DNA from 2 places in the Streptomyces sp. NPDC031474 genome. Region 2 is predicted to be linked to the other one. Evidence: riboswitches for the same ligand, from Rfam matches in the RefSeq annotation. Region 2 holds a riboswitch; the other holds the start of a gene.

What was found. Region 2 has a riboswitch for cobalamin ahead of ACZ5SK_RS00320 (cobalamin biosynthesis protein). Riboswitches for the same ligand answer to the same signal wherever they lie in the genome.
Region 1: another riboswitch for cobalamin. It lies ahead of ACZ5SK_RS18495 (CbtB domain-containing protein); the one in region 2 lies ahead of ACZ5SK_RS00320 (cobalamin biosynthesis protein).

The regions. Positions count from the first base shown of each region.
Region 1 is NZ_JBVIJX010000008.1:248,166-252,897, forward strand. It holds gene ACZ5SK_RS18475 (FecCD family ABC transporter permease) at 1-383, shown strand, start outside; gene ACZ5SK_RS18480 (ABC transporter ATP-binding protein) at 380-1,192, shown strand; gene ACZ5SK_RS18485 (histidine phosphatase family protein) at 1,250-1,852, shown strand; gene ACZ5SK_RS18490 (CbtA family protein) at 1,910-2,668, opposite strand; gene ACZ5SK_RS18495 (CbtB domain-containing protein) at 2,691-2,912, opposite strand; cobalamin riboswitch at 2,949-3,103, opposite strand; gene ACZ5SK_RS18500 (VOC family protein) at 3,200-4,006, opposite strand; gene ACZ5SK_RS18505 (MMPL family transporter) at 4,279-4,732, shown strand, end outside.
Region 2 is NZ_JBVIJX010000001.1:59,417-64,148, reverse strand. It holds gene ACZ5SK_RS00325 (cobyric acid synthase) at 1-1,344, opposite strand, end outside; gene ACZ5SK_RS00320 (cobalamin biosynthesis protein) at 1,341-2,294, opposite strand; cobalamin riboswitch at 2,396-2,535, opposite strand; gene ACZ5SK_RS00315 (hypothetical protein) at 2,683-2,904, opposite strand; gene ACZ5SK_RS00310 (inorganic phosphate transporter) at 2,939-4,183, opposite strand; gene ACZ5SK_RS00305 (class II aldolase/adducin family protein) at 4,383-4,732, shown strand, end outside.

The sequences.
Region 1 (4,732 bases), on a different contig from region 2:
TGGTGTGCGCCGGGTACGCCACGACACTGGACGCGTTCGCGTTCGGGCAGGACGCCGCCGCGTCCCTGGGCGTGCACGTGGCGCGCACCCGGCTGGTCCTGCTGTGCACCACCGCCCTGCTGACGGCCACCCTGGTCAGCTCGGCGGGGGCGATCGGCTTCGTCGGCCTGGTCCTGCCGCACGCCGCCCGCGCGTTGACCGGCCCCGGGCACACCCGGCTGCTGCCGGCCACCGCGCTGGCCGGGGCGGTGTTCCTGGTGTGGGTGGACACGCTCGCCCGCACCGCCCTGGACCCGCAGGAGGTGCCGGTGGGCGTGGTGACCTCGCTGATCGGCGTCCCGGCCTTCGTCCTCGTGCTGTACCGGACCAGGAGTACGCGATGAAGAGCACCGCGGACGGCGGCGGCGAGGGCGCCGGCGACGGCGGCGGGCTGCGCGCCGAGCGGGTCACGCGCACGGCCGGCGACGCCCTCATCCTGGACGGCGTCAGCATCGCCCCCCGCCCCGCGACCGTCACCGGTCTGCTCGGCCCGAACGGCTCCGGCAAGTCGACCCTGCTGCGCCTGCTGGCCGGGGTGATCGCGCCGGCCTCCGGCGTCGTCACCCTCGACGGTCACCCGCTGGATCGGGTGGGGCGCCGTACGGTCGCCCGGCGGGTCGCCGTCGTCGAGCAACAGGCCGACGCCCAGGTCGCGTTGAGCGTCCTCGACGTCGTACGCCTCGGCCGGATACCGCACCGCCGGGCCTGGGCCCCCGCCTCGCCCGAGGACGAGGAGGCCGTGCACCGCGCCCTGGAGCGCACCGCCCTGGCCGACAAGGCCGACCGCCCTTGGCACACCCTCTCCGGCGGCGAACGCCAGCGTGTCCAGATCGCCCGCGCCCTCGCCCAGCAGCCGCGGGAGCTGCTGCTGGACGAGCCCACCAACCACCTGGACATCCAGCACCAGTTGGGACTGCTGACGCTGATCAGGGAACTGCGCCTCACCACGGTCGTCGCCCTGCACGACCTGAACCTGGCCGCGATGTACTGCGACCGGGTCGTCGTCCTGCGGCAGGGGCGTGTGGTGGCCGCCGGCAGCCCGCAGGACGTCCTCACCGAGACCCTCGTCGCGGACGTGTACGGCGTACGCGCCACCGTCACCCGCACCGGCCCCGACGACCGCCCGCACATACGGTTTCTGGGCCCACGGTGAGCGCACGCCAAGGCCACGTCAGGACCACGCCGTGACCGGATCAAGAGGAGCCGCCCAGTGACCAGTCGTGTCACCTTCGTCTCGCCCGCGACGAACGCGTCGCTGCGTCAGGCCCGTTTCGACGACAGGGGTTCGATCGACGCCGCCGGGCAGGCCCGGGCCCGGGGCGCGGCCGGAACCCTGCCCGCCGTCGCGCGGGTCGTCACCTCTGCGAGCGTGCGCTGCCGGGAGACGGCGGCCGCGCTAGGTCTCGACGCGGCGCAGTCGGCGGAGACAGCCGAGCTCGCGGGGCTGGACATGGGGCGCTGGCGGGGCCTGACGCTCGCCGAGGTCGGCGCCGGTGAGCCGGAGGCGGTGGCCCGCTGGCTCGCCGATCCCGCGTCCGCACCCCATGGCGGGGAGTCCGTCGAGGAGTTGTGCGGGCGGGTGCGGCGTTGGCTGGAGACGGCCCAGGACACGGGCGGCCGTACGCTCGCCGTCGTCGAACCGGAGGTCGTACGAGCCGTGGTCGTCCAGGTGCTGGGGGCGCCCCCGGCCGCCTTCTGGCGGGTCGACGTGCCGCCGCTGACGGCCACCACGATCAGTGGGCGAAGCGGCCGCTGGAACCTTCGGATCGGGCATCCGCTGGACCCGTCCGAGCCGCACACCGACGGCTCATGACGACAAACCCGAGAGTGCCCGCGGACGCCTGCGCGGGCACTCTCGGGGTCGGACCTGTCAGTGCGGGGCGGCCGCCGCCGAGCCCGCGGACACGCCGGCCGGCTTCGGGTGCAGCAGTCGCTCGGCCAGTTCACCGAAGACCAGGCCGAAGCCGGCCCACAACGTGACCTGCATCGCGAGGGCGGAGAGCCGGAACCGCCACAGCAGCGTGGCCGGGAAGTCCTGCGGGACCTCGTTGACGACGGGCAGGAACTCGTACGCCAGCCCGATGACCAGCACGAAGCCGAGGACGGCGACGAGGGTGGCGTTCCAGTTGCCCAGCTTCGGCGCGAGCCGCTTGCCCACGATCACGGCGGCGACCGCGAGAAGCACACTGAGCACCATCATCAGGAAGTACAGGGTGGTGCGCTTGCCGATGGTGTCCGCGTCGCCGACGGACGGCGGGTTGGCCGGATACTTCAGGAACGGGACGACGTACACGGCGAGCAGAGCAGTGCCCGACAGCAGCAGCGCCGTGGCCCGGGGGCCGAAGCGGCCGACACGGCCGAGCGCGAAGCAGTAGGCGAGGGCGGCGATGCCGCCGAACGCCACCCCGTAGAGGAGCACACCCGTGGCCAGCCCCGCGGTGGACTGCAGGCTGCGGGAGACGAGTTCGACCTCGTGCTCGTGACCGGCGGCGTGGGACTCCTCGAAGCCGATGGCGCTGTCGACGTACGGTTCGCCGAGGAAATAGGCGACGATCAGGGCGAGCACGCCGGCGCCGAGGCCGGCGAGCATGCCCCGCACGAGCAGGTTTCTTACCGTTGCGGAGTTCATCGGGGTTGCGGCGTCCCTCAGGTCAGTGGCAGGGGAAGCCGAGGAGGTGGCGGGCGTCGTGCACCCACTCGTGGACGTTCTCGCCGGAGACGACGGAGGTGGCGCCCTGCTCGGCGCCGACGAAGTACAGCAGGACCAGCATCAGGACGCCGAAGAAGACAGCCCACGGGGCGATGTCCTTCAGCGCCAGCTTTGCGGGCACGACGGGGTTGTTGACGGTCGGCTGGGCGACATGCTGGGCCATGGCAGGGCCTCCTCTGGGAGTTCGCGTCCCATCTCGGTGGTGCACAGGACGACGGTCCCGGGTCTGACTCGCGATGCGCCCAGTCGAGAGAGCGCATCGACCACAGTGGCGCGACCGTGCCGGATTCCCACCGGCTTCCGTGATGCCGTCGTCGATATCAGAGCGACGGTACCGTGTGTCGGGTTCATGGCCAATAGCGCCCCACCTGGCGTGATGGCGCTCTCGCCCGCCAAGTGGCCCGCATCACCGCCCCGTACAGCTACGGACCACCGGTTTCCGGTCGGCGGCTATCGCGTCGCCTCGGCCGGCGTGAGGAGCACGAAGTCCGCGTTCGACGGGTCGAGGCAGACGGCCAGCCGGCCGACGCCCTCCGCGTCCGCCGGCCCCATCTGCACGCTGCCGCCGTTCCCGTGGACCTCGGCGACCGCCGCGTCGCAGTCGGCGGCGGCGAAGACCGGGTGCCAGTACGGCCGCCCGTGCGCCAGGGCGAGGTCCTCCTTCGAGACCTCCATGAGGCCGCCCTGCATGCGCTCCTCGGGCTGGCCTGCGGGCGTGATGAGGGTGTACGTGCCTCCGCCGCCCGGCAGTTCCGTGTCGCCGAACTGCCAGCCGAAGACACCGGCGTAGAACTCCTTGGCGGCTCCGGCGTCGCTCGTGTACAGCTCCGTCCAGGACAACGAGCCCGGCTTGTCCGCCAGTTCGAAGCCCGAGTCCTTCCCCGGCTGCCAGACGGCGAACTGGCCGCCCAGCGGGTCGTTGAACTGCGCCATCCGGCCCCAGTCCTCGAGGTCCCGCGTCGGCACCCGCACCGTGCCGCCGCCGCGCTCCACGGCCTGGCTCGTGGCGTCCGCGTCGGTGACGGCGAAGTAGATCATCCAGGCCGAGCGCGCGCCCTCCTCGGTCAGCTTGCCGAGCCCGGCGACGGTCTTGCCGTCCTTGCGGAACATCCCGCCCTGCATCTCCTCCCCCTCGCCCCCCATGGGCTCGTACTCCCAGCCCAGCACCGCGCCATAGAAGTCCGCGGCGGCCCGGACGTCGGGGGCGCCGAGGTCGATCCAGCAGGGGGAGCCGGGAGTGATGTCGGTGGTGATCACGGCGATTCCCTTTCGCAGGTCGCAGGTCCTGTCACCTCAGCCTGACACCCGGCACTGACAATCGCCCGTCGGCAAAGCGGCTCCGGACTGCGGCTACGGGCCCCCGTCTCATGCTCGGGCCGTATCCGGCCGTCCTCCTTGAGGATGACGAGCGGGCGTCACTTGGTGCGTCGGCACCAGGAGGGAGTGCGAGCACGCGCACGATGCCCCGGCGCACCCCCGCAGGCCAGGCTGGTGGTCCACCCGAACCCAGACCTGGAGATCCGTTTCTCGTGGCTACCTTCCTGTACCGGATGGGCCGGACCGCCTTCCAGCGGCGTTGGCTCGTGACGTTGCTCTGGGCGGTGATCCTCGGCGCCGTCGGGTTCGGCGCCGCCAAGGCTCCCGCCGCCTCCGACAACGGCACGTCCTTCATGCCCGGCATCGAGGCACAGAAGGCGTTCGACCTGATCGGAGAGCGTTTCCCCGGCTCGGACGCCAACGGGGCGGGCGCGCGCATCGTGTTCGTCGCCCCCGACGGCGAGAAGGTGACCGCGGCCGGGCACCGCGCCGCCATCGACACGCTCGTGACCGAGGCCGGCGACGAACCCCAGGTCGCCGGCGCCGTGAACCCGTTCACGGCGGGCGCGGTCAGCAAGGACGGCTCCACCGCGTACGCCACGGTGAACTACAAGGTCAAGGCCGCCGACCTCACCGACGCCGACAAGCGGGCCCTGGAGAAGGCCG
Region 2 (4,732 bases):
ACGACGGCCCGCGGTGGCCGCCACCTCGCGCAGGAACGCCCGCCGGAACCCGTCCGACTCCAGCGAGCCGTGCCAGTGCGTGCCCCAGGTCTGGCCGACCCGGATGCCGTCCAGGAAGGGTTCCCCTTCGCGTATGTCGGCGACCCCGTGGTGGATCTCGTACCCCTCGACGTGCTCCCCGAGGGCTTCCCCGACCGGCCGGGTGAGGGTCTTCTCGCGGGCGAACCGCACCCGCACGGGCAGCACTCCGAGCGCTTGCACATGCCCGCGCCGGCTCTCGACCTCGTCCTCGATGTGCTCGCCGAGGACCTGGAAGCCACCGCAGATGCCGAGGACGGGCCGCTGCTCGGCGGCCCTGCGGACGAGGGCGTCCGCAAGTCCCCGCTCGCGCAGCCACTCCAGGGCCTTCACGGTCCCCCGGGTCCCCGGAACGACGACGAGGTCGGCGTCGGCGAGCTCCTCCGGCCGGTCCACGAACCGCACGACGACGCCCGGTTCGGCGGCCAGCGCGTCCACGTCGGTGAAGTTGGACATGAGAGGGACGGCACAGACAGCGACCCGCAGCACGTCCTCACCCGCGGGCGGCGCGACGTTCGACTCCCGCACGGTCCCCCGCAGGGAGACCCGCAGTCCGTCCTCCTCGTCGATGCCCAGCCCGTGCTGGAAAGGCAGGACGCCGTACGTCCGCCGCCCGGTGAGGCCGTGCAGCATGTCGAGCCCGGGCTCCAGGAGGCTGACATCGCCCCGGAACTTGTTGACGAGGAACCCGGCGACGAGTTCCTGGTCCTCGGGCGAGAGCAGGGCGACGGTCCCGAAGAAGGAGGCGAAGACCCCGCCGCGGTCGATGTCACCGACCACGAGCACGGGAAGCCGCGCGTTACGGGCGATCCCCATGTTCACGATGTCGGTCCGCCGCAGATTGATCTCGGCGGGAGAACCCGCCCCCTCACAGATCACGGCGTCATACGTGCCCCGCAACTCGGCGAGACAGTCGAGCACGGTCCCGAGCAACTTCTGCTGCCGCCCGCCGTGGTACCCGCGGGCACTGAGCTCGCCGACGGGCTTGCCCATCAGCACGACCTGACTGCTCTGCTCTCCGCCGGGCTTGAGCAGCACGGGATTCATCAGGGCGGTCGGCTCGACCCGGCACGCCTGCGCCTGCATGGCCTGCGCCCGCCCGATCTCGGCGCCCTCGCGCGTCACGAACGAGTTGAGGGACATGTTCTGCGCCTTGAACGGCGCGACCTTGACGCCCTGCCGCACCAGCCACCGGCAGATCCCGGCCGTGACGACGCTCTTGCCGGCGTCGGAGGTGGTGCCGGCGACGAGAAGTCCCCCGCTCATGTCGTCCGCCCCTTCACTGTCGTGACGATGGCGCGCGCGGCGACGGTGACGCCGAGCGCCAGCAGGCCGACGCGGCGCGAGAGCCGTGCGGCGCGTTCGATGTCGTGGACGGCGACGGGCCGCCCGGCCGCCCCGTTCAGCACCGGCCGGTGCTCCACCCGGCCGCCGTACGACAGCGTCCCGCCCAGCCGCACGCCGAGCGCGCCCGCGAAGGAGGCCTCGACGGGCCCGGCGTTGGGGCTGGGATGCCGGCCGGCGTCCGCCCGCCAGGCCCGCAGCGCGGCCCGCGGATCATCCCCCGCGACGGCGGCCAGTACGGCGGTCAGCCGCGCCCCCGGCCACCCGGCGAGGTCGTCGAGCCGCGCGGAGGCCCACCCGAACCGCCGGTACCGGGCCGACCTGTGCCCGACCATGGCGTCGAGGGTGTTGACGGCCCGGAATCCGAGCAGCCCCGGCACCCCGCCGACGGCCCCCCACACGAGCGCCCCCACGACGGCGTCGGAGGTGTTCTCGGCGACCGACTCCACGACGGCCCGCGCCATCCCGTCCGCGTCCAGCGCCTGCGGATCCCGCCCGCACAGATGCGGCAGCCGTTCCCGGGCGGCCTCGACGTCCCCCGCTTCGAGGGCCCGCCCGATGGCACGGGCCTCCCCAACGAGAGAGGTTCCGCCGACGACGGCCCAGGTGGCGGCGGCGGTGAGGCCGACAGAAGCGGCCGAAGAGGGACGTACGGCCTTGCGGGCGACCGCTCCCAGGGCCACGACCCCACCGGCGCACACGACGGTGTGGACGGTGCCCCAGCCGCGGTGGTCGCGCCAGAGCAGCCGTTCCACGGCTGCGGCCGTCCGCCCGAACACGGCGACCGGATGCCCCCGGCGGGGATCGCCGAGGAGCAGGTCACCGAAGAGGCCGGCGGCGGCGCCGTACGCGTGAACGCGATCGGCATGCACGGGCTCAGCCGGCCGTGGGGTCGGGCAGCGACCTGGTGGTGTGCCTCAACGGCCAAGCGGGCATGGCGATATGTCCTCACTCAGGGTGTCCACGCCCTGGTTCGACGAGACCGGCGGCGAGAGTTCCTGGCTCCCGGGGCTTACTACCCCGGTGACAGTGGCGGGACCGCGCCGGATTCGCACCGGCTTCCTCTTCTGCCGCCGTACATGGCTCGGGCAGTCCACCACGGGCCCGGAAGAGCCGTCAACTTGCTGTTGACCTGCACGGGGAGAGTGTGCAGAACCCCACATCGGCCTGGTCCCACGGCGCGCAGAGCACGACTCGGCCCTGCCCGCCGCCGCCCATGAGGGCGACCGCGGGCAGGGCCGGGTGAGAAACCTGTACGCCTCAGGCCACGATCAGGGAGATCCCGTAGGCCACCGCCGCCGCGCACGCCGCGAAGCAGGCGTACGCGCCCGTCACCGCGAGAGTGGCCGAGCCGCCCTCCGTCGTGGCGCGTTCCTGGCGGGACAGGCCCATGACGCCCAGGGTGAACAGGGTGACGAGGCCCACGGTGACCGCGAGGCTGACACCGAAGACGGAGCCCAGGGCTGCCCAGTCGATCTTCATGCTGGTTCTCTTCCTTCGTACCGGGTGCGCGGGCTCAGACGGCCGCGGCCGGGGGAGTGGCGGGCTCGGTGGTCGCGGTCGCCGGGGACGGGATCGTGGCCGTCAGGTCCTCGGTCACCGTGCTCGTCGGAGGCGGGGTCACCGCCGCGATCGCCGTGGTGATCACGCCCGGCGACTCCTCGGGCTCGTTGACATTGGACGCGTCGACGACCTCGCGTCGCGAGATCTTCCAGATCGCCGCGCTGGAGGCCACCAGGAAGACGGCCACGACCGCCGTGCCCCAGTCGCCGAGGTCCGTGACCGACTCGGCCAGCGCGCCCACCAGCGCCGCCGCCGGCAGCGTCAGGCCCCACGCCACGAACATGCGGGTCGCCGTCGACCAGCGGACCACGCCGCCCTTGCGGCCCAGGCCCGCGCCCATCACCGCGCCGGAGACCGAGTGGGTGGTGGAGAGGGAGAAGCCGAGGTGGGAGGAGGCCAGGATGACCGTGGCCGCGCTGGTCTGGGCGGCGAAGCCCTGCTGCGGCTGAAGGTCGGTCAGGCCCTTGCCCATGGTGCGGATGATGCGCCAGCCGCCGAGGTAGGTGCCCAGCGCGATGGCCAGGCCCGCGGAGAGGATGACCCAGACCGGCGGGTCGGAGTCGGGGGCCACGGCGCCCCCGGCGACCAGGGCGAGGGTGATGATGCCCATCGTCTTCTGCGCGTCGTTGGTGCCGTGGGCGAGGGAGACCAGGCCGGCCGAGGCGATCTGGCCGGCGCGGTAGCCCTTCTCGGCGGCCTTGCCGTCGGCCTTCTTGCCGACGGTGTAGGAGAGGCGGGTCGCGAGCATCGCGGCGACGCCCGCGACGATCGGCGCCGCGATCGCCGGGATGAGGACCTTGGTGACCAGCGCGTCGCCGTGCACCGCGTCGAAGCCGGCCGAGGCGATGGTGGCGCCGATCAGACCGCCCATCAGGGCGTGGGAGGAGCTGGAGGGCAGGCCCACCAGCCAGGTCAGCAGGTTCCAGAGGATCGCGCCGACCAACGCGGCGAAGATGACCTCGGGACGGATGCCGGTCTCGTCGACGAGACCCTTGGAGATCGTGTTGGCGACCTCCACGGAGAGGAAAGCGCCCACCAGGTTGAGCGCGGCGGACATGGCCACCGCGACCTTGGGCTTGAGTGCACCGGTCGAGATGGTCGTGGCCATCGCGTTGGCGGTGTCATGAAAACCGTTCGTGAAATCAAACGCGAGTGCGGTTACCACCACAATCGCGAGGATCAGCGAGAAGTTTTCCATTTACCCAGGCAATCGTTCGAAGTCATCGGTCGGTTGACCGTAGGAAACCTGAGTGAACGGAAGATGAACTGAGGGGGGCTTCGGGGTGTCCGATGTCGGGGTGACTGTGCGGTCCGTACGGCGGCTTGCCGCCCGCGAGCCGCTCCGGCCGGGTCGCGCAGCCGTTGAAGAGATTCTGCTCACCCGGCAGGATCGGGGCATGACTGGGCAGCGGCGCGACGGGCGGGGGTCCCGGGACGCGCGGGACGGCATGGGGAGTGCGGCCCAGGCGCGCGCCTGGGAGACGCTCGTGGCGACGGCCCGCCGCACGGTGAGCGACGGCCTGGTCGTCGGCACCTCCGGCAACGTCTCCGTGCGCGTCGGCGACACCGTGCTGGTCACCCCGTCGGGCGTGCCCTACGACCGGCTCACCCCGGACGACGTCACGGGCGTCGACCTCACCGGCCGGCAGGTGCTCGGCGCCCTGGTCCCGACGAGCGAGCTGCCCATGCACCTCGCCGTCTACCGCGCCACCGACGCCGGTGCGGTCGTCCACACCCACGCCGTGCA